Regions from separate parts of the Streptomyces deccanensis genome, predicted to be linked through region 4. Evidence: riboswitches for the same ligand, from Rfam matches in the RefSeq annotation. Region 4 holds a riboswitch; each other region holds the start of a gene.
What was found. A riboswitch is a leader RNA that binds a small molecule or an ion and turns the genes downstream of it on or off. The one in region 4 is predicted to bind cyclic di-AMP.

Region 1: another riboswitch for cyclic di-AMP. It lies ahead of L3078_RS28655 (C40 family peptidase); the one in region 4 lies ahead of L3078_RS18810 (transglycosylase family protein).
Region 2: another riboswitch for cyclic di-AMP. It lies ahead of L3078_RS39080 (M23 family metallopeptidase); the one in region 4 lies ahead of L3078_RS18810 (transglycosylase family protein).
Region 3: another riboswitch for cyclic di-AMP. It lies ahead of L3078_RS33615 (M23 family metallopeptidase); the one in region 4 lies ahead of L3078_RS18810 (transglycosylase family protein).

Annotation. Positions count from the first base shown of each region.
Region 1 is NZ_CP092431.1:6,408,835-6,414,502, forward strand. It holds gene L3078_RS28645 (C40 family peptidase) at 107-1,186, opposite strand; gene L3078_RS28650 (hypothetical protein) at 1,681-2,034, shown strand; gene L3078_RS28655 (C40 family peptidase) at 2,079-3,269, opposite strand; cyclic di-AMP (ydaO/yuaA leader) riboswitch at 3,279-3,436, opposite strand; gene pcrA (DNA helicase PcrA) at 3,691-5,668, shown strand, end outside.
Region 2 is NZ_CP092431.1:8,875,006-8,880,673, reverse strand. It holds gene L3078_RS39085 (rhamnogalacturonan lyase family protein) at 1-374, opposite strand, end outside; gene L3078_RS39080 (M23 family metallopeptidase) at 626-1,642, opposite strand; cyclic di-AMP (ydaO/yuaA leader) riboswitch at 1,647-1,805, opposite strand; gene L3078_RS39075 (alpha-galactosidase) at 2,108-4,180, opposite strand; gene L3078_RS39070 (tyrosine-protein phosphatase) at 4,436-5,233, shown strand; gene L3078_RS39065 (DUF6126 family protein) at 5,255-5,377, opposite strand; gene L3078_RS39060 (helix-turn-helix domain-containing protein) at 5,374-5,668, opposite strand, start outside.
Region 3 is NZ_CP092431.1:7,599,563-7,605,230, reverse strand. It holds gene L3078_RS33630 (bifunctional acetate--CoA ligase family protein/GNAT family N-acetyltransferase) at 1-1,022, opposite strand, end outside; gene L3078_RS33625 (HPr family phosphocarrier protein) at 1,224-1,505, shown strand; gene L3078_RS33620 (GntR family transcriptional regulator) at 1,675-2,379, opposite strand; gene L3078_RS33615 (M23 family metallopeptidase) at 2,580-3,368, opposite strand; cyclic di-AMP (ydaO/yuaA leader) riboswitch at 3,382-3,552, opposite strand; gene L3078_RS33610 (M16 family metallopeptidase) at 3,757-5,145, opposite strand; gene L3078_RS33605 (M16 family metallopeptidase) at 5,142-5,668, opposite strand, start outside.
Region 4 is NZ_CP092431.1:4,233,755-4,239,422, forward strand. It holds gene eno (phosphopyruvate hydratase) at 1-681, opposite strand, end outside; gene L3078_RS18810 (transglycosylase family protein) at 1,106-1,798, opposite strand; cyclic di-AMP (ydaO/yuaA leader) riboswitch at 1,803-2,002, opposite strand; gene L3078_RS18815 (LysM peptidoglycan-binding domain-containing protein) at 2,185-3,243, opposite strand; gene L3078_RS18820 (cytochrome P450 family protein) at 3,462-4,754, opposite strand; gene L3078_RS18825 (nucleoside triphosphate pyrophosphohydrolase) at 4,881-5,668, opposite strand, start outside.

The DNA.
Region 1 (5,668 bases), 2.2 Mb from region 4:
CGCCGCGCCGGCCGCCGTCACCGCCGTACGGCGGCGCATGCGCACGACCGAAAGCTCTCAGCCGCCTCAGCCGCCGCGCTCGGGCCATCAGGCCTCGGGGCCCGGCTCAGGCCACCCGGGTCGCCCCCACGTAGGGCATCTCGTCCAGAGGTGCCACGCGTACCGGGGCCGAGGGGTTGGGGGCGTGGATCATCTGGCCGTTGCCGATGTAGATGCCCACGTGGCTGATGCCGGAGTAGAAGAAGACGAGGTCGCCGGGGCGGAGTTCGGAGCGGGCGACGCGGGGGCCGGCGTTGATCTGGGAGTAGGTGGTGCGGGGGAGGGAGACGCCGGCGGCGCGGTAGGCGGCCAGGGTGAGGCCGGAGCAGTCGAAGGCGTTGGGGCCGGTGGCGCCCCAGACGTACGGGCTGCCGATCTTGGAGTAGGCGTAGGAGACGGCCGCGGCGGCGCGGGAGTTGGGGGCGTCGGCCGGGGCGGAGACGGGTGAGACCGGGCCGGAGAGGTTGCGCTGGGCCCCGGTGGAGGAGCGCGAGGCGTGCCCTGTGCCGCCGGTCCGGGCGTCGAGGCGGGTGCGGTCCTCGGTGGTGAGTCGGCCGAGCAGCTGCCGGGCGTCGGTCAGTTTGGAGGTGACGGTCTTCTTGTGCCGCTTCAGTTCCGTCTGGCGGGTCTTGAGCGTGCCCAGTTCGACGCGGGCGGCGCCGCGCAGCCGTTCGATCTCCAGCAGTTGCTTCCGCACGCTCGCCACGTCCGCCGAGTGGCGGCTGCCGACGCGCTCGGCGAGGGCCGCGCCCTCCAGGTACTGGTCGGGATCGGCGGAGAGGGCGAGCTGCCAGGAGGGGGCGATGCCGCCGTCCCGGTACTGCGCCGCGGCCACCGAACCGAGTTCGTCCCGGGCCGAGTTGAGCCGTTCGGTGCGGCGGGCGGCCTGATCGCGCAGCTCTTCCAGGTTCTCCTGCGCCTTGTCGGCCTTCTCCTTCGCGCCGTTGTACTTCTCCGTGGCGACCTCGGCCTCTTGGTACAGCTTCGCCACCTTCGCCTTCACCTGCTCAGGTGTGAGCTGGGGATCGGCGTGCCCGGTGCCGTCGAAACCGGTCGCGGTCGCCGCGCCAGCGAGGGCGATCGTCGCGGCCGTGCGGGCCGTGTGGCCGCCGATCGAGCGCTGTCTGGGCTTGCGGTGCGCTGCCACGTGGAGTCCACGTCCTCTCCGTACGACCGCCGTCCGCAGTACGAACATCGTCTGTCCGTACGGACCGCCTGGGGGGAGCGGTTACGCGTCCGGCGGCGGCCCGCACAGGGGGAGCGGGACGCCGCCGGACCTTTCTCGGCGGTGGTGGCCGACTGCCGCCCCTGGCCCGGGCGGCGGTGGGGAGCCGGTCACCTGAGGGAGGACGCTAAACCTGGCTGTGATGGCTCGGTAACGCGTTGTACGGAAGTGGCGCGCACCGATAACGAGGTGACCGTATGTGACCGAGATCCTGGCCTGGAGCCGCCGACTTCACGCTGTGCGATGACCGATGCGGCGATTTCGGACCGGGTGGGGGAGGGACGGTGCTATGGAGCGCATATATGCAAGATCATCGAGGGGTGACGCTCGCTGGTCCCCGCAGCGTTCACCCCCGCCGCCCCCCGCCCCCGCCCCCGGTGCCGGACCGGCTTCGGACCCCTCATTAGGCTCCGCGCATGGACGTTCTCATCCACATCGTCGTCGGCCTGCACATCATCGGCATCGCCTCCCTCCTGGGCGGTTTCCTCACCCAGCTGAAGGCCATGGGGCAGGGCGCGGCCCGTTTCGTCCCCGCCATGCTGCACGGCGCGCTCACCATGCTCGTCACCGGCGTCCTCCTCGTCGGCCTCAACCAGGCCGACGACCAGCCCGTCAACAACATCAAGATCGGCATCAAGCTCGCCCTGCTGATCGTGATCCTCGGCCTGGTCTACGTGAAGCGCGACGAGGAGACGGTGGAGAAGCCGCTCTTCGCCCTGGTCGGCGCGCTGACCACCGTGAACGTCTTCATCGCGGTGCTCTGGACCTGAGGCGAGCCCCTGCGCCGAGCCCGTCGGACGGGCCCGGCCGGGTGTCACGCCGGTCGTACCACGCTGTGGATCGAGGACTCGCCGTCGTAGAAGACCGACTCCTCGCGGACGTACGTGCCCGGCTTGGGGGCGTGGATCATCATGCCGTTGCCGATGTAGAGGCCGACGTGGCCGATGTTGTCGTAGAAGAAGACGAGGTCACCCGGCTTGGCGTCGGCGAGGGGGACGGTGGTGCCCGCCTCGACCTGGTCGTAGGTGGTGCGCGGCAGGTCGACGCCCGCGGCCTTCCAGGCGGCCTGGGTGAGGCCGGAGCAGTCGTAGGAGCCGGGTCCGGTGGCGCCCCAGACGTACGGCTTGCCGATCTGCGCCCGGGCGAAGGCCAGGGCCTTGGTGGCCTTCGCCGCGTAGGTGGAGTCCTCGACCGGGGCGGTGGTCCCGGTGGTGCCCGGCGACGTCTCCGTGCCGCCGGCGGTCCCTGCCTGGGGCTCCTGGGTCTCCTGGGCGGCCGGGGTCTCCTGGCTCGCCTGCGCCGCCTGCTGTCGCGCGAGCTCCTCCGCCTTGCGGTCGGCCTCCTCCTGCTCGCGCTGTTCGATCGCGGCGAGCCGGGCCTTCTCCTGGGCTGTGAGGGTGGAGAGCAGTTCGCGGGCCTCGGCGAGCTTCGCCTGGACCTTGGCCTTGCTGGTCTTGAGGGCGTTCTGTGACTCGGTGAGCTTCTCGAGGCTGTCGCTCGCCTCCCGGCGCTGCTCCGCCGCGTCGGCCTGCTCGGTGACGTACGCGTCGACGGCAACCTTCTGACGGTCCGTCAACCGGTCCATCAGCTGGTTCTGGTCGAAGTAGTCCTGCGGGTTGTCCGCCAGGAGCAGCGAGGCCTGGTCGGGAGTGGCCGCGCCGGTGCGGTACTGGGCCGCCGCGAACGAACCCAGCTCCTCCCGCGCCTCGTTGAGCTTCTCCGTGCGCTTGGCGACGTCGTCGAGGAGGGTGTCGACCTTCTTCTTCTGCTTGGTCGTCCGCTCCTTGGCCGCGTTGTAGTTCTCGGTCGCCGACCCGGCCTGGCGGTAGAGGTCGTCGACCTTCTTCTCGACCTCCTCCAGGCTCGGCCTGTCGTCGGCGGAGGGCGCGGCGGTGGCCGTCTGGGAGAGCAGGGCCACGGAGGTCAGGGCGGCCGTGGCGAGAGCGGGGGTGCGTATGCCCGCGCGCGTCCGGCCGGTCGGACGCGGCTTGCGGTGCGGCGCCATGGTGCGGCGTCTCCTTCCGTTGTCCGCCTACCGAGTTAGCTGTCGGGTTCGGGCGCAAGCTTCGGAAGGTTTGCCCTACGACCCTTGCCGCGAGCGGCGGTCGGGTCGATTCACCCCAGAGGTCGGTGGGTCCCCGGCTCCGGCGCCGGGAGAGGCGTACCGGACTCGGCGGAGGCCGTGCGGCCCGGCGACGTTCGCCGGTTGTGTCGTACGGCCTAAAGAAGAAGCTAGCCAACTCGTGTGGCCCGTGTGAAGGTTGATGTTCGATATGCCCGATACGTTTTCGTGACCTTAGCCTCTTCCACGCGACAGGCGGTACGCTCGATCGCTCACCGTCGTGAGGTGGACGCGGTGAGTGGTGGGTGTGGACTTCCCGGGGCGGCCTCTCGCTGTCAGTGGGGGCGCCTAGACTCGGAGAGCGATGAGCAGCCTCTTTGACGACAGCTTCCTGGCGGACCTCCAGGCCCCCCGCGGCCACGTGGAGGAGCCCCCGCCGCCGCCCGAGGACGATCACGTACCGGAGTCGCTTCCGGACGATCTGTTCGGCGGGAAGTTCGACGTGCCACCGGACCGGGACGAGTACTACAGAGGCGGCGCCCCCCGCCCGGCCATCGACGCGGCGGCCCTCCTGGACGGGCTGAACGAGAACCAGCGCGCGGCCGTGGTGCACGCCGGATCCCCCCTGCTCATCGTCGCCGGCGCCGGCTCCGGCAAGACCCGGGTGCTCACCCACCGCATCGCCCACCTGCTCGGCGAGCGGCACGTCCACCCGGGCCAGATCCTCGCGATCACCTTCACCAACAAGGCCGCCGGTGAGATGAAGGAGCGCGTCGAGCAGCTCGTCGGCCCGCGCGCCAACGCGATGTGGGTCATGACCTTCCACAGCGCGTGCGTCCGGATCCTGCGGCGCGAGTCGAAGAAGCTCGGCTTCACGTCCTCCTTCTCGATCTACGACGCCGCCGACAGCAAGCGGCTGATGGCGCTCGTCTGCCGTGATCTGGACCTCGACCCGAAGCGCTTCCCGCCCAAGTCCTTCAGCGCCAAGATCTCGAACCTGAAGAACGAGCTGATCGACGAGGAGGACTTCGCCGCCCAGGCCGCCGACGGCTTCGAGAAGACCCTCGCCCAGGCCTACGCGCTCTACCAGTCCCGCCTCCGCGAGGCGAACGCACTGGACTTCGACGACCTGATCATGACGACGGTCAATCTGCTGCGCGCCTTCCCGGACGTCGCCGAGCACTACCGCCGTCGCTTCCGCCATGTCCTCGTCGATGAGTACCAGGACACCAACCACGCCCAGTACGCCCTGGTCAGAGAGCTGGTCGGCACCTCCGAGCACCCGGTCGACGTCCCGCCCAACGAGTGGGACGTCCCCCCGGCCGAGCTCTGCGTCGTGGGTGACGCGGACCAGTCGATCTACGCCTTCCGCGGAGCGACCATCCGCAACATCCTCCAGTTCGAGGAGGACTACCCGAACGCGACCACGATCCTGCTGGAGCAGAACTACCGCTCCACGCAGACCATCCTGAGCGCGGCCAACGCGGTCATCGAGCGCAACGAGTCCCGCCGCCCGAAGAACCTGTGGACCAACGCCGGCGCGGGCGCCCAGATCACCGGCTATGTCGCCGACACCGAGCACGACGAGGCCCAGTTCGTCGCCGACGAGATAGACCGCCTGACGGACGCGGGCGACGCGAAGGCCGGCGACGTCGCCGTCTTCTACCGGACGAACGCCCAGTCCCGAGTCTTCGAAGAGGTGTTCATCCGCGTCGGCCTGCCCTACAAGGTCGTCGGCGGCGTCCGCTTCTACGAGCGCAAGGAGGTCAGGGACGTCCTCGCGTATCTGCGGGTCCTGGCCAACCCGGAGGACTCCGTCCCGCTGCGCCGCATCCTCAACGTGCCCAAGCGCGGCATCGGCGACCGCGCCGAGGCGATGATCGACGCCCTGTCCCAGCGCGAGAAGATCAGCTTCCCGCAGGCGCTGAAGCGGGTGGACGAGGCGTACGGCATGGCGGCCCGGTCGACCAACGCGGTCAAGCGGTTCAACACGCTGATGGAGGACCTGCGAACCGTCGTCGAGTCCGGCGCCGGACCGGCCACCGTCCTGGAAGCCGTCCTCGAACGCACCGGCTATCTGGCCGAGTTGCAGGCCTCCACCGACCCCCAGGACGAGACGCGCATCGAAAACCTCCAGGAACTCGCCGCGGTCGCCCTGGAGTTCGAGCAGGAGGCCGGGGCCGGAGAGGGCGAGGCCGAGGCGGCGGGTACGACCTCCGCCGGGCTCTCCGACTTCCTGGAGCGGGTGGCGCTGGTCGCCGACTCCGACCAGATCCCCGACGAGGAGGAGGACGGCTCGGGCGTGATCACGCTCATGACCCTCCACACCGCGAAGGGCCTGG
Region 2 (5,668 bases), 4.6 Mb from region 4:
CCCTGATCGAGCGGCAGCGCCGAACTCGGCTTTCCCTCCCGCCCGTCGACGACGGCCCGCACGCTGTACGCGCCCGTGCCCGGGCTGGTGTCCCGGTAGGTCGTCGAGCGGGTGATCGGCGCCCGGTTCAGCCGCTTGCCGCCCTTGTAGACGTTGAAGCCGATCGCGTCGCCGCGGCGCGCGTACTCCGTGCCGAGCAGCCGCCAGCTGAGGAAGGTCCCGCCGTCGAACGGTACGGCGACCAGGCCCCGGTCCAGGTTCTCCACGACCCGGCGAGGTTTCTCCGCGGCATGGCCGCCGGGGGCGGAGAAGAGACCGGCGAACAGGGCGGCGGCGGTCAGGAAGACGGTTCTCCGACGTCGGGCAGTGCGCACCGACACTCCTTCACAGAGGCAGAAAGCGCTTACGCGGATCACTGTCCCCGCCCCTCGCGGCACTGTCGAGGGTTCGATCGGCCATGCCACACGACCGCAACACGGCGATCATGAAACGCCGAAGACCGGCCCCTGATCACAGGGACCGGCCTTCGGCATGCGGGCGCCGGGTGGAGGTGGCGTCAGCCGCTTGGGGACGGTGACGTCAGACGCCGGTGGAGGTGATGTCAGACGCTCGGGGGCCGGTGTCGTCAGACGCCGACGCCCTTCGAGCGGAGGTAGGCCAGCGGGTCGATGTCCGCGCCGTAGTTGGGGCTGGTGCGGATCTCGAAGTGGAGGTGCGGGCCGGTGACGTTGCCGGTCGCGCCCGAGAGGCCGATCTGCTGGCCGCCGCTCACGGACTGACCCGCGGAGACGGAGATCGAGGACAGGTGGGCGTACTGGGCGTAGTAGCCGTCGGCGAGCTTGATGACGACCTGGTTGCCGTACGCGCCGCCCCAGCCGGCGGAGACGACGGTGCCCGCGCCCACGGCCTTGAGGCTGGTCCCGGTCGGGGCCACGAAGTCGACGCCCGTGTGGTAGCCGCTGGACCACATGCTGCCGGCGGTCTTGTACGCGGTACCGACGGTCCCGCTCAGGATCGGCCTGCTGAAGCCCGAGGCGTTGGACGACGAGGACTGGCCGCTCGCCGTCGAGGTCGACGCCTTGGTGTCCTTCGACTCCTGCTTCGCGGGAGCGGAGGGCTTCGACGTCTGGGACGACGCGGGCGACTCGGCGGGCTTCGAGGACTGCGACAGCTGCGGCTTGGACGAGGAGCGCGACGTCTCGCTCGACGCGGCCCGCTCACCGATCGACAGCTTCAGCCCCGGGTGGATGAGCGAGGGGTCGGAGCCGATCGCCTCCCGGTTGTCCGAGTACAGCTTCTTCCAGCCGCCCTCGACGTCCTGCTCGTCCGCGATCTTCGCGAGGTAGTCGCCGACCTTCACCGAGTAGGTCTTGGCCGCCGCCTTCTTGGTGGCGGTCTTCTCCGCCTGCGCGGCCTTCTCGGCCTGCTCGATCCGTGCGCTCGCCTCGGCCGCGGACTTCTCGGCGGCGATCGTGGTCGGCTTCTCGGAGACACCGGAGACGGTGGCGCTCGGGGTCGCGGCGTGGGCGCCGGCGGCTCCGATCAGCGGCAGCGCGAGCGCCGCGCCACCGGTGCCGGCGGCGGCGATCGAGCGGGTGAAGCGCTGGGACTTCGGACGGCGGTGCTTACCCTTCGCGGGCATGACGAATTCCTCTCCGGCGCCTGCGAGGTGAGCTGTCGGGTGCGGACTGGAGATGTCCGGCCGTGCTTGCGCACGGCTTTACCCCTAGCCGTTCCGGAGACCGGAACAGGCGGTGATTCCTGTGGGTCCCCCGCTCCTGCCGTGGATCGGGTCGGTACGCGGCTCCGGTCGGCGGCAGGATTGGGCGTCCGTCCGGATTGACGCCGAACGTAAGCGACTTGTGCCCACAGGGACAACCTTTGGGACTTCCTGTGCGTCTTCCGCACTGATCCTTACATCAATTCACCATCACGCTCCGTAATAGACCGGTCTAGGGTGCATTCCAACCTCCCTGGAAATCTGCGCGAATTACGTGGACATGACGGCAACGGAACGTCACGAATATGACGCTGCTCACGCACCTACGGCCCAGTAGGCTTTATTCCAGGGCTTGTTGGATTTACAGCTACATTTCAGACAGAAGGCTCAAGTCCGACGGAGACGGACAACCGTCGCATCGAAGTCGCCGCGCAGACCGGTCCGCAGTCCGTGATGCACCAGCACGGCACCTCGGTGCGTCTCGCCCGTTTCGCGGCACTCGTACGTCGCCGTCGGGTCCAGCCCGCGCAGTCGCAGCGGGGCGAGCGGCTCGCCGTAGTGCTGGGCCTGGAGCCAGGCGAGGACGACGACCTCGTCACCGTGCACGTACTGCACGGCGCTCAGCCCGCCCGTCGGCGGCCGCAGCCGGTACAGGTCGCCGCGCTGCACGACCGGCCGGATCCCCTTGTACAGCTCCACCCACTCCCGGGCCTCGGCCAGCTCCTCCTCGCTCCACTCGGTGAGGTCGCCGCCCACGCCGAGCACGCCCGCCATGGCGCTGACGAACCGGAACCGCAGCGAGCTGACCCGCCCGTTCAGCTGGTTGTTCGGGCTGTCGGTGACCCACGCGGCCATGGCCCGGGCCGGATGGATCTGACTGAAGCCGTGCTGGATGGCGAGCCGGTCGAGCGGGTCGGTGTTGTCGGAGGTCCACACCTGGTCCGTCCGCGCCATGACCCCGAGGTCGATCCGGCCGCCGCCGCCCGAGCACGACTCGAACGCGACCCCCGGGTGCGCGGCCCGCAGCCGGTCCAGCAGGGCGTAGAAGGCGTGCACGTGCTCGACCCACAGCTTCTGCGGATAGGGCTCACCGGGCCAGCCCGCGTCGGTGAAGCAGCGGTTGAAGTCCCACTTCACATAGTCGATCGGCGCGCTGGACAGGAGCGTGTCGAGCCGTTCCCAGAGGTATTCCTGGACGTCTTCCCGGGCGAGATTGAGGACGAGCTGATTGCGCAGTTCCGTCCGCTTTCGGCCCGGTTGGAACTGCGCCCATTCGGGATGCGCCCGATACAGCTCACTGTCCGGATTGACCATTTCCGGCTCGACCCAGATGCCGAACTGCATCCCGAGGGAGTGCACACGCTCGGCGAGCGGACGCAGCCCCTTCGGGAAGCGGTCGGGATTGGGCGTCCAGTCGCCGAGGCCGGCCCGGTCGCTGGTGCGCGCCCCGAACCAGCCGTCGTCCACCACGAACAGCTCGACCCCGATGGCGGCCGCCCGGCGCGCCAGGGCCTCCTGCTGTTCCTCGGAGATGTCGAACTCGGTGGCCTCCCAGGAGTTGAAGAGGACCGGCCGGTCCTGGTCCGCGTCCGGGATGACGTACGTCCGCTGGTAGGCGTGCCAGGCGCGGCTCGCCCCGCCGAAGCCGCCGTCGCTCCACAGGCCGGCGAAGACGGGTGTGGTGAAGGTCCCGCCCGTCTCCAGCCGCAGCAGTCCGGACTCGTCGTATCCGGCGCCGCCGGTGATCTGCACGCGCGCGTCCGGGAGTTGGGCCACCGCGATCCGCCAGGAACCCGACCAGCCCAGGGCGCAGCCGTAGACCTCGCCGCGCTCCTCTGTGGCGTCGGTGTCGAGGGCGACCCAGGGCAGGTGCTGGTGCCCGGTGTGGCCGCGGCGGCTGCCGATGACCTTCTCGCCGTAGGTGAGGTCGGCGCGCACGAGCCGGGACTCGGCCGCCCATCGCCCGTGCAGCTGGGAGAGGCGCCAGGTCTCCTCCGCGCGCGGCAGCGTCCAGGTCGCCGAGTCGGCCCGCAGCAGCTCCACCGCGGGCCCCTCGTTGGCGAGGGTCACCCAGCGCTCGACCACGTCGTCGCGCATCCGGTAGTGCAGGGTGATCCCGAGTCCGTCGTCGGTGAACCGCAGCCGCAGCTCGTCGCCGTCGGCCTCGTACGCCTGGAAGGTCCACTCGGTGCCGCGCCGCTCGTCCGTGCGCACGGACAGGGCCGGGCGGGTGAAGCGGGGTCCGCCCTCGACGGGGTACTCCTCGTGTCCGTCGACCGGGGCCTCGAACGGCCAGTACGGCAACTGCAGCCGTGCTGCCAGCTCCTCGGCGTCCGCGAGGGCGATCCGGGGACCCCAGTGCAGGTGCAGCAGCTCGTCGTTCTCGGTGAGCCGCAGGGCATAGCTGCTCCTGGTCCCGGTGAGAAGCCAGGTCCGGCCGTCTGCGCCGATTTCCAACATCAAGCCCCCACAGATTCGAACAGGTGCAATCGGGCTTCAACATCATCGCAGGTCGCCGCGGGCGCTCGACGGCGCCTGTGGACAACCGCGCCGCGTCCGCCGAGCGGCCTGTGGACAACCGCTCCGGGCTCCCGTACCCGGCTGTGGACAACTCATTGGCGTACGCACCCATGTCGTATCGTCGAGGGCGCGCCTCGATGTCGAGTGCGTGCCCGTCGGCGCTCGGCGCGGACGGGCGGATGGGAGGGAGCCCCAGTGACGCAGCAGATCCCGTCGACCGAGCCCGAGCTGACCGGGGTGCGCAATTTCCGCGATGTGGGGGGTCTGCCGACCGTGGACGGCCGCCGGGTGCGTCACGGGGTGCTGTTCCGCAGCGGCCACCTGGCGCACGCGACCGACGAGGACGCCGCCTTCCTCTCCTCCCTGGGCCTGCACACGATCTTCGACTTCCGCAACGCGGCCGACCACAAGCTGGAGGGCCCGGACGTCGAGCTGCCCGGTGTCCTCAATGTGAACCTGCCGCTGAGCGACCCGGCGGACGGCGCCGAGTTCTGGAAGCTGGTCCGCGACGGCGACCTGGACCAGCTGCGCGCGCTGCTGGACGACGGCAAGGGGGCCGGCCGGATGATCTCGTCCTACCGCCGGATCATCAAGGACCGCACGGCCGAGCACTCCCGGGTGCTGCACGCCCTGGCCGAGGACAGTGTGCCCGTGCTGATGCACTGCGCGGCGGGCAAGGACCGGGCGGGCCTCTCCGTCGCCATCACCCTGCTCACCGTGGGTGTGGAGCGCGAGGCCATCGTCGCCGACTACCTGGAGTCGAACGCCAAGCACCGCCGCTACAAGGTGCACCGCAGCAGCCGCGCGGCGAACGCCTACTCCCCGGAGGTCATGGAGCTGCTGAGCCCGCTCTTCGACGCCCGCGCCGAGTATCTGCAGGCGGCGTTCGACACCATCGAGGAGACCTGGGGAGATGTGGACACCTACCTGGAGCAGGGTCTGAAGATCACCCCGCAGATCCGGGAGCGCCTGCGCGAGCGCCTGCTGGACTAGGCACGGCGGCCCGCCCGGTGGTCACTGGTTCGCGCCCACCTCGAACAGCAGATAGATGAAGGCCGCGAAGACGTGGCCGACCGCGATGTAGATGATGAGTCGCACCCACAGGGCGCGGGGGAACTTCTCTTCCAGGTCGCTCATGGCGTCTCTCCGGACGTGACGGGCCCGAGGCACAGTGCGGCGGTCGGGCTCTGCAGAAGGGTGTGGACGAACAGGAGGTCGGCGCCGTCGGGGTCGGCGGCGGCGATGCGGTGCGGGGTCAGCGAGTCGAAGTGCGCGCTGTCCCCGGGCGCCAGCAGATGCGCGGCGTCCCCGAGGCGCAGCCGCAGCCGCCCCTTGAGGACGTAGAGCCACTCCTCGCCGGGATGCACCCGCACGATGTCGCCCTGCGAGCCGTGCGGCACATGGACGCGCAGCGCCTGCATCCCGCGC
Region 3 (5,668 bases), 3.4 Mb from region 4:
ATGCCGAAGGCGTTCGGCCCGATGATGCGCATGCCGTACGTGCGGGCCTGGCGCACCAGTTCGCGCTGGCGTTCGCGGCCGTCGGGCCCGCTCTCGGCGTATCCGGCGGAGACGACCACGAGGCCCTGCACGCCGTGTTCCCCGCACTCGGCGACGACCTCGGGGACGTGGGCGGCGGGGACGGCGATCACCGCGAGGTCGACGGGTCCCTCGATGTCGGTGACGGACCGGCGCGCGGGCACCCCGTCGAGTTCCTTCTCGTCCTGCCCGAGCGCCTTGTTCACCGCGTACAGCCGCCCGGTGAAGCCCGCGCCCCGGAGGTTGGCGAGCACGCTGCGACCCACTCCGCCCGGTGTGCGCCCGGCTCCGACGACCGCGACCGAGCCCGGGGCGAGCAGCCGCTGGACTGACCGGGCCTCCGCGCGCTGCTCCCGGGCGCGCTGGACGGCGAGGGAGCGGTCGGTCGGTTCGAGGTCGAACTCCAGCCGGACGACGCCGTCCTCGAAGCTGCGCTGCTGCTGGTACCCGGCGTCGGTGAACACCTTGATCATCTTGCTGTTGGCCGGCAGCACCTCGGCGGCGAAGCGTCTGATGCCGCGCTCGCGGGCCACGGCGGCGATGTGTTCGAGCAGTGCGGAGGCGACGCCGCGGCCCTGGTGGGCGTCCTGTACGAGGAAGGCGACCTCGGCCTCGTCGGCGGGGGCGGACGCGGGCATTCCGTCGGCGCCGATGCGGTCGTAGCGTACGGTGGCGATGAACTCGCCGCCGACGGTGGCGGCGAGCCCCACCCGGTCCACGAAGTCGTGGTGCGTGAAGCGGTGGACGTCCTTGGCGGACAGGCGAGGGTACGGCGCGAAGAAGCGGTAGTACTTCGACTCGTCCGAGACCTGCTCGTAGAAGCTGACGAGACGCTCGGCGTCATCAACGGTGATGGGCCTGATGCGTGCGGTGCCGCCGTCGCGCAGCACCACGTCGGCCTCCCAGTGGGCGGGGTACTCGTGCCGGTCCGACGAGGTCTGCATGGGCCCCAGAGTACGGCTCGCGTCCGACAACGGCGCGGGGCAGTCTGGGGAGGCACGACAGAAGAACAACAGAAGTGCGACAGCCGGTTCGTGGTCAGGCCGTGGGCCCGTTCCGGTCGGTCGCCCCATATGGGAAACTGGTCTAGACAACCCGGTCTAGACCTCTCTGCAGCACCCGAGACACCTGAAGGGCAGCATCACATGGCTGAGCGCCGCGTCAACGTCGGCTGGGCCGAGGGCCTCCACGCCCGACCCGCATCCATCTTCGTCCGGGCCACCACGGCCTCCGGTATCCCCGTGACGATCGCCAAGGCCGACGGGAACCCCGTCAACGCGGCCTCCATGCTCGCGGTCCTGGGCCTCGGTGCCCAGGGCGGCGAGGAGATCGTGCTCGCCTCCGACGCCGAAGGCGCGGACGTCGCGCTGGACCGTTTGGCGAAGCTCGTCGCCGAGGGGCTCGAGGAACTCCCCGAGACGGTCTGAGTGACCGGGTAACCGCAGCGGAAAGGCCTGAAAAAGCCGCCCCGCGCACAACCGAAGGGCTCGTCCGATTTATCGGGCGGGCCCTTCTCATTTACATCCGGTTTCCGTTCTGCGGGCAGCAGGAAAAATGCCCCTCGGAATTCTTCCCTCTTTGTATACGGCGCCCGTGTTAATGCCGCAGGCTCGGCATGTTTACGGGGTGTTGCGAAGTCCTCACACGCTCGGGGCGCTCGGTCCCGCCGGGCCCGGGCGGAAAGCGGAGCCGGTGCGCGGCCGTGGCCCGCTCGGTGTGCAGGGACGTGATCGTCCGAGCGCGGTCGCTGTCGCCGCGCGCGACCGCGTCCACGATGCCGCCGTGCTCCGCCCAGGACTCCATGGGGTCGGACGGCGCCTCGACCGCGTACATCCAGGCGATCTTGTGCCGCAGCTGGGCGAGTGTCGAGGTCAGGGCGGGGCTGCCGGAGGCCTGTGCGAGCGTCTCGTGGAACCAGCCGCCCAGGGAGCGCAGATCCTCGCTGTTGCCCCTCCTGGCCCGCTCCTGGCCCAGCCTGACCAGACCCCGCAACACCTTGAGGTGCGCCTCCGTACGGCGCTGTGCGGCGCGGGCGGCGCCCAGGGGCTCCAGCAGCATGCGCATCTCCAGCAGGTCGGCGGCCTCCTGCTCGGTCGGCTCGGCGACGCACGCGCCCGCGTGCCGGCGCGTCACCACGAAGCCCTCGGCCTCCAGCGTGCGCAGCGCCTCGCGCACGGGCACCCGGCTGACGCCGTAGCGGCGGGCGAGCAGTTCCTCGGTGAGCCGGCTGCCGCGCTCGTAGACACCCGCGACGATGTCATCACGGATCGCCGTGCATACCGAGTGCGCCGGAATACGCATGACCGACCTCCGCCTTAATCCCCGTGAAACGTCGATGATTGACGTGTGTTCCAGCGACTCTATTGCAGCGGAGCGGAATTTCCGATGGCGGACCGGAATCCAGGGATATTTTTTGGACAGGAGGTACGTCACAAGTGGTTCGTAGAACGAGGAAAGCCCCGGCTCGGTGAGCCGGGGCCTCCTGGAAGCGTGGGTGCGCGTCAGACGTTCACGCCGTGCGAGCGCAGGTACGCGGCGGGGTCGATGTCCGAGCCGTACTCGGCCGTCGTCCGGGCCTCGAAGTGCAGATGCGCGCCGGTGACGTTGCCGGTGGCGCCGGAGAGGCCTATCTGCTGGCCGGGGGTGACCGTCTGGCCGACGGAGACGCCGATGGACGACAGGTGGCCGTACTGGGTGTACGTGCCGTCGTTCATCTTGATGACGATGTTGTTGCCGTAGGCACCGCCCCAGCCCGCCTCGACGACCGTGCCGGAGCCGACCGCGTGGACGGCCGTGCCGGACGCGGCGTGGAAGTCGACACCGGTGTGGCTGCCGGAGGACCAGACGGCGCCGCCGGCCTTGTAGCCGGTGGAGATGTAGGAGCCGCTGATGGGGGCGACGTAGGCGTTGAGGCGCTCGCGCTCGGCCGCGCGGGCGGCACGGGCCTTGATCTCCTCGCGCTCCTTGGCGGCGGCACGTTCCTGCTCGGCCTTCTCGGCGGCGGCCTTCCTGGCCTCCTCCTGCGCCTTCTTCTTGACGGCGGCAACCTCGGCGGCCTGCTGCTGGGCCACGGCCTGGGCGTCGACCTGGTCGGCGACCGTGTCGCCGAGGGTGATGATCTGGTTCAGGCCGGTCTGCTCGACGGCGGGCTCCTCCGCGGCGAGCGCGGGGCCGGCGAGGGTGCCGAAGACACCGGTGGTGGTGAGAGCGGCTACGCCCACGTTCCTCGTGGTCGTGCGCTGCACACGGCCGGGACGGCGGTGCTTGCCGGGGGCGCGGGTGAACGCCATGAAGTGGCTGATCCTTTCCTTCCTTCTCGCCTACCGGGTTAGCTGACGGGTTCGGAGCAGGAAGGTCTCCTACGGCTACCCCTCGTTTCGCGTCGCTCGCGAAGGGCACCCGATTCACCCCAGGGACTTCGGTGGGTCCCCGGCTCCCCTGGCTCGCGCCATGGGGACTCGGCGATGACTGTCCGGTGCCGCGGGTGCGGCGAACTTCTGACGAACAGCCGGACTGACGCTAAGTGGGCCGTCTTCGAAATAACAAACGGATCACAGGATTTGTTAACTACGCCACAGGTCAGACACACAACCTCCGCCATCAATACGGACAAACATGGGCCCTGGTGACTCTTCCGTCACCAGGGCCCCACTGACACGCGTCCGTACGGTCGTTCCCCTACTCGGCCGGGACGACGGTGACTTCGCCGATTCCGAGGGCCCTGACGGGCTCCTCGATCTGCGCGGCGTCCCCGACGAGGACGGTCACGAGACGGTCCACCGGGAAGGCGCTCACGGCCGCCGCGGTGGCCTCCACGGTGCCGGTGGCGGCGAGTTGGCGGTACAGCGTCGACTGGTAGTCGTCCGGCAGGTACTGCTCGACCTGGTCGGCCAGCGTGCTCGCCACGGCCGCGGCCGTCTCGAACTTGAGCGGGGCGACCCCGACCAGGTTCTGCACGGCGACGTCGCGCTCGGCGTCGGTCAGGCCCTCGGCGGCGAGGGTGCGCAGCACCGTCCACAGATCGTCCAGCGCCGGCCCGGTGTTGGGGGTGTCGACGGAGCCGCTGATGGCGAGCATCGCGACGCCCGAACCGTCGGGCGCGGCCCGCAGCACCTGGCCGAACGCCCGCACGCCGTAGGTGTAGCCCTTCTCCTCGCGCAGGACGCGGTCCAGACGGGAGGTGAGGGTGCCGCCGAGGCAGTAGGTGCCGAGCACCTGGGCCGGCCACACACGGTCGTGCCGGTCGGCGCCCACGCGGCCGATGAGCAACTGGGTCTGCACGGAACCGGGACGGTCCACGATGATCACGCGCCCGGTGTCGTCGGCGGTCACCGACGGCACGGGCCGCGGGGCGGCCGGTGAGCCGGTCCAGGCGCCCAGGGTGTCGCCGAGCAGCGTGTCGAGGTCGACCCCCGTGAGGTCGCCCACGACCACGGCGGTGGCCGTCGCGGGGCGGACGTGGCGCTCGTAGAAGGCGCGTACGGCCGCGGAGTCGATGCCCTCGACGGTCTCCTCGGTGCCCTGGCGGGGCCGTGACATCCGGGAGGTGGCCGGGAACAGCTGCTTGGAGAGCTCCTTGGCGGCCCGGCGGCCCGGGTTGGCGGTCTCGTGCGGGATCTCGTCGAGCCGGTTGGCCACCAGTCGCTCGATCTCGCCGTCGTCGAACGCGGGGGCCCGCAGGGCGTCGGCGAGCAGGCCGAGGGCCTTCTCCAGCCGCGAGACGGGCACTTCGAGGGACAGGCGTACGCCGGGGTGGTCGGCGTGCGAGTCGAGGGTGGCGCCGCACCGCTCCAGCTCGGCGGCGAACTCCTCGGCCGTGTGCTTGTCGGTGCCCTCGGAGAAGGCCCTGGTCATGATGGTGGCGACGCCCTCGATGCCGGCGGGCTCGGCGTCCAGGGGCGCGTCGAGGAGCACTTCGACGGCGACGACCTGCTGGCCGGGGCGGTGGCAGCGCAGCACGGTCATGCCGTTGTCCAGAGTGCCGCGCTCGGGCGCCGGGAACGCCCAGGGCCTGGCCTCGCCGGCCTGGGGCTGCGGGTGGAATTCCATGGTCGCGAGCTCGGTCACTTCGCCGACTCCTCGGTCTCGTCGGTGGTTCCGGCGGCCTCGGCCGCGGCGGTCTCGTCTTCGGCGCCCTCTTCGGCATCCTCCTCGCCGGCGACGGGCTCGTAGACGAGCACCGCGCGGTTGTCGGGCCTCAGGCGGGCCTTGGCGATCTCCTGGACCTCCTCGGCCGTCACCTCCAGGACCCGGTCGACGGCCGTCAGGGCGAGCTTGGGGTCGCCGAACAGGACCGCGTACCGGCACAGTTCGTCGGCGCGGCCCGCGACCGTGCCGAGCCGGTCCAGCCACTCGCGCTCCAACTGGGCCTGGGCGCGCTCCATCTCCTCGGCCGTGGGGCCCTCGGCGGCGAACCGGGCGAGTTCCTCGTCGACGGCGGCCTCGATGACGGGGACCTCGACGTCGCCGGAGGTCTTCACGTCCAGCCACGCCATGGAGGGCGCGCCGGCCAGCCGCAGCAGGCCGAAGCCCGCCGTCACGGCCGTACGGTCGCGGCGCACGAGCCGGTTGTAGAGGCGCGAGGACTCGC
Region 4 (5,668 bases):
CTTGATGGCCTCGATGATGAGGTCGAGGGCGGCGCGGTTGGACTCCAGGTTCGGGGCGAAGCCGCCCTCGTCGCCGAGGCCGGTGGACAGGCCCTTGGTCTTCAGCACCTTCTTGAGGGTGTGGTAGACCTCGGCGCCCCAGCGCAGGGCCTCGGAGAAGGACTCCGCGCCGATGGGGGCGATCATGAACTCCTGGATGTCCACGTTGGAGTCGGCGTGCGAGCCGCCGTTCAGGATGTTCATCATCGGAACGGGCAGCAGGTGCGCGTTCGGGCCGCCCAGGTAACGGAAGAGCGGGAGGTCGCTGGCCTCGGAGGCGGCGTGGGCGACGGCGAGGGAGACGCCGAGGATGGCGTTGGCGCCGAGGGAGCCCTTGTTGTCGGTGGCGTCCAGGTCGAACATCGCCTGGTCGATGAGGCGCTGCTCGGTGGCGTCGTAACCGACGAGCTCCGGGCCGATCTGCTCGATCACGGCGAGGACGGCCTTCTCGACGCCCTTGCCGAGGTAGCGGTTCGGGTCGCCGTCACGAAGCTCGATGGCCTCGAAGGCACCGGTGGAGGCGCCGGACGGAACGGCGGCACGACCCGTGCTGCCGTCGTCGAGGCCGACCTCGACCTCGACGGTGGGGTTGCCTCGCGAGTCGAGGATTTCCCGGGCTACGACGACGTCGATGGACGGCACGAGCATCTCCTTCATGGAATGTGACGCGGAAGTGCGGGGCCCGCGGGCCTTGCGACTAGAGCCTAACCGCCCCGGGCTCGTCGGCAGCCGACCGACCGTCCCGTGGACAGAGAGACCGTACCTATTGTTCCAGCTCGGAACAAAGGGGGGTGGGCCGGAAAGTGAACAGAAGGAGGGGGCGGACATGAAAAAGCCCCGCCCCGGTGCGTACGGGGGAATGCGCACCGAGGCGGGGAGCTCGCGAGAGACGGGGGGACGGCCCTCACGAGGTCTTCACTATGGAGGACACGGATGTGAGCGGGCTGTGGTTCAGCTGGGAAGCGGCCCGAATTTCTCGGCCCAGCCGAACCCGCCCCGCCTGCCCGGCCGTGGGGGCGGCCGTGGGGGCGGCAGGCGTGCGGTGGCCGTCGCCTCCGCCAGGGGGTCAGCTCAGGTGGAGCTGCTGGCCCGGGTAGATGAAGTCGGCGTCGTCGATGATGTCCTTGTTCAGCTCGAAGAGCTTCTCCCAGCCACCCTTGACGTTCTTCTTCTCGGCGATGGCGCTGAGGGTGTCGCCGGTGACGACCTTGTACTCGCCGTCGCCCTTCTTGACCTTCTTGCCGGTTGGGGTCTCGACGGTGGCGCGCTCGGAGGAGCGGGAGGCGCGGGTGTCCTCGGTGCTCTTCTTGGTGCTCTCCTGCGTGTTCTGCTGCGAGGAGCCGGAGTTCGAGGAGCCGGAGGAGGCGGCGGCACCGTTGTACGCGGCACCGGACAGGCCCTTGCCGCAGACCGGCCAGGCACCCTTGCCCTGGCCCGCGAGGACCTTCTCGGCGATCTCGATCTGCTGCGCCTTGGTGGCCTGGTCGGCGGTGGAGGCGTACTTCGTGCCGCCGTACCCGGCCCAGGTGGAGGCCGAGAACTGCAGACCGCCGTAGTAGCCGTTGCCGGTGTTGATGGACCAGTTGCCGCCGGACTCGCACTGGGCGACGGCGTCCCACTCGGAGGCGGTGGCGGCGGAGGCGCTGCCGGCGGCCATCAGCGGGGCGGCGACGGCGGCGGCGCCGGTGACGCCGGCGACGGCGATGGCGCGGGCGGCCTTGGACGGACGACGGTGCTTGCCCTTGCTGGAAAACAGCATGGAGAGATCCCCTCACCGACGCCTGCGAGGTGAGCTGTCGGGTTCGGGCCGGTTGAGTTGCCCGGCCGCGCTCGTGCGCCTCTCGGCCCACTTCGCGCGGCTTCACCCCGAGCCGGTTCCGGACGTGCGCCCCCGAAGGGCCGCAACCACCGGACCCGGCACTTACCTTGGGTCCCCCGCTCCTGCCTACGGCGCTTGACGCGACGACTGTTCCTTGCGGCCGTTGGCAGGATTCGGCGTACCGACCGCAGGGGCCCGCTGTGGCGAGCGGTCACGACCGTAAACACGTGATTGCCCGGATTTCAAAGACGATCAGGGGGTCTGTGATTCATCTCCCACCTAGATCAAAACGGGCATTAAGGGGCGAACAGTGACCCGAACTGTCGCTACTTTTCGCCCGTTTCGGCACCGACTTCGAGGGTCTGACCGGGAAGGATAAGGTCCGGGTCAGTTCCGACCGTGCCCTCGTTCTCGGAGTAGAGCTTGCGCCACCCGCCGTCCAGGTCGAGCGAGTTCGCGATCCGCGTCAGGCTGTCGCCCGCGCGGACGGTGTAGGCGCCGTCGACACCCTCGCGCGCCGCGTCGCCGCCACGGGAGGCGTGACGGCCGGAGGGGGTGGAGTCGGCGCGGGAGTCGTCGGCCGCGTCCGTGTCGGCCTCCGTGCCCGCGGCGGGGCTCTCGTCGGCGCTGGCGCCGCGGTGACGACCGGTGCCGGCTTCGCTCTCGTCGGCCGAAGAGTCGTCACTCTGCGACGAATCGTCCGACTTGGGTGACTTCGTGGCCTCGGAGCTCGTCGAGCCGTCCGAGTCGCCCGAGCCACCCGTGTCGCCCGAGTCGGCGTCGGCGCCCGAGCCGGTCTTGGCCTTGGTGGACCCGTCGAAGGCGTCGGAGGTCGAGCCGCCGGGCGCGCTGGAGTCGTCCGAGTCGCCGGACTTGGCCGAATCGGCCCCGTCGGTCGAAGCGGAGGAATCCGACGAACCGGATGAATCGGATGAGCTGGACGAGCCGGATGCACTGCCCGACTTCGTCGAGTCGTCCGCGACGCCCGTGTCCACGTCGGCGGAACCGGAGTCGCCGCCGAGGTTGTGGAGCAGGCCGCAGGTGGACCAGACGCCGACGCCCTGGTCCGCGAGCACCTTCTCAGCGACGGCTATCTGCTGCGAACGGCTGGCCTGGTCGGCGGTCGCGGCGTAGTCGAGGCCGCCGTACTTCTCCCAGTTCGCCTGGGTGAGCTGGAGGCCGCCGTAGCGTCCGTTCCCGGTGTCCGCGCTCCAGGAGCCACCGCTCTCGCACTCCGCCACCTGGTCCCAGGTGGTTCCGCTGGCCGCGCTCGCGCCGGTGGCGCCGAGCAGGGGGATCGCGATGGCCGAGCCGGTCACTCCGGCCGCGACCAGGAGGGCGGGTGCCTGACGGGGGCGACGGTGACGACCGTTCCCGGAGAGCATGCGGTTGCCTTTCACACGACAGCAGTGACCGTACGAAGGGTGTGGGGTGACCCCTTCGTACTGACGTGTGAACGTAGCCGGAGTCGATCAGTTGTCACAAGTTAATGCAGCGCAGATCACGTGAAGATCACAGACTTGAGGGAGTGTCATTTTCCGTCGCGGAATGCGGTAGTGCTACGGGCTGCCCGGGTACTACTACGTACCGCTCACGAGCCGCCTCACGAAATGCTCTCGGACCGCCCCTGCGGGGTGAATTGCACCGGAAGCGTGCGCAATCCGCGCATGATGAGCCCTCCTCGCCATCGCAAGTCGGCCGGCTCCGCAGCGAGTCGGAGGTCGGGGAGGCGGGTGAGGAGCGTCGCCAGCGCGGTCTGGCCTTCGAGGCGGGCGAGGGGGGCGCCGAGGCAGTAGTGGATGCCGTGGCCGTAGCCGAGGTGCTGGTTGTCACGGCGGGAGAGGTCGAGGGTGTCGGGGTCCTCGAAGCGGGCGGGGTCGCGGTCGGCGGCCGCGAGGACGACGAGGACGGGGTCGCCCTGGGCGATGTCCTGTCCGCCGATGGTGAGGGGGCGGGTCGCGAACCGCCAGGTGGCCAGCTCGACGGGGCCGTCGTAGCGCAGGAGTTCCTCGACGCCGGTTTCGAGCAGCGCGGTCTCCCCCGCTGCCAGGGAGGCCTGGAGGCGGGTGCGCTGGTCGGGGTGGGTGAGCAGGGCGTAGGTGCCGTTGCCGATGAGGTTGACGGTCGTCTCGAAGCCGGCGAAGAGCAGGATGAACGCCATGGCCGCGGCCTCGTTCTCGGTGAGGTGCTCGCCGTGGTCGGAGGCACGGATGAGGCCGGAGATGAGGTCCTCGCCGGGGGCGGGGTGCTCGGTGAGGCCTTCACGCTTCCTGTGGATGAGGTCGGCGAGGTAACCGCGCATCTTCTTCACCGACCGCGCGACGCCGCCCCTCGGGCCGCCGCCGTGCCGGATCATCATGCCTGCCCAGTCCTGGAAGTCGTCCTGGTCCTCGCGGGGGACGCCGAGGAGGTCGCAGATCGCGTAGATGGGGAGCGGGAAGGCGAAGTCGTGGATGAGATCGGCCTCGCCCGTCTCCGCGAAGCGGTCGATGAGCTGATCGGTCAACTCCTGCACCCGGGGGGCGAACTCGGCGACCCGGCGGGGTGTGAACGCCTTCGAGACGAGACGGCGCAGCCGCGTGTGGTCCGGCGGATCGATGTTGAGCAGATGGGTCATCAACTCGGCCTTGCGCTCACCGGGGATGCCGGTCTTGCCCTTGGCGTGGGCGGGCTCGTCGTGGTGCGCGGGGTTCTTCGACAGGCGCGCGTCGGCGAGGGCCTGCTTGGCGTCGGTGTAGCGGGTGACCAGCCAGGCCTCCACCCCACTGGGCAGCCGCGTCCGGTGCACCGGGGCGTGCTCCCGGAGCCAGGCGTACGCCGGGTACGGATCGGTGGCGAACTCCCAGGTGAAGAGGGAGGGCGCGGGGCTGCTGAGGGACGAGGGATGGTCGGTCACCCGTCGACGGTAGCGGGCCGCCCGACGACCGCCGTCGCGGCCCGGCCTCCCTCGCGCCAGCTCCGACCACCGTCGCGGCCCGGCCTCCCTCGCACCAGGTCGGGGGTTCTCCCGCTGCGCGGCATGTCAGCGCTCGTCCAGGCCCTCCGCGGCTCGGATCGCGTCGCGGTAGGCGCGGGACGCCGCTCTCAGGGCCGCCTCGGGATCGACGCCCTCGGCCTCGGCGCGGGCGGCAAGGGTGAGGAGTTCGTAGCCGATGTCGTGGCCCTGGGGTATCGGGACGGACAGGCCGGCCGTGCGGACGCGGGAGGAGAGTTTGGCGGCCAGGGCGAGGCCGGGCTGGCCCAGGGGGACGCCGTCGGTCACGGACTCCCGGCGTTTCTCTATCGCCTTCGTGCGCAGCCAGTGCGCCTTGACCTCCTCCGGGGTGGTGGCCGTGGCGTCGCCGAAGACGTGGGGGTGGCGGTGGATGAGCTTGGTGATGATGCCGGCGGCGACGTCGTCGATGGAGAAGGGGGTGTCCGGGTCGTCCTCGGCGATGCGGGCGTGGAAGACGACCTGGAGGAGGACGTCGCCCAGTTCCTCGCGGAGTTCGTCGCGGTCGCCCTCCTCGATGGCCTCGACGAGTTCGTACGCCTCCTCGATGCCGTACTTGGCGAGGCCCTTGTGGGTCTGCTGCGAGGACCAGGGGCACTCGGCGCGGATGCGGTCCATGACCTGGACGAGGTCGAGGAGGCGGGCGCCGGGGAGATCGTACGAGGCGGGGAGCAGCTCCAGGGACGGCATCCGCAGGCGGCCCGAGCCGGCGAGGCGGGCGAGGCCGTCGGTGAGGCGGGGTTCGCCCTCGGCCGTGGCCACCACGACCACCGTGCGGTCGCCGGCGCAGGCGTCGACCAGTTCCTCGGCGGTCGGGG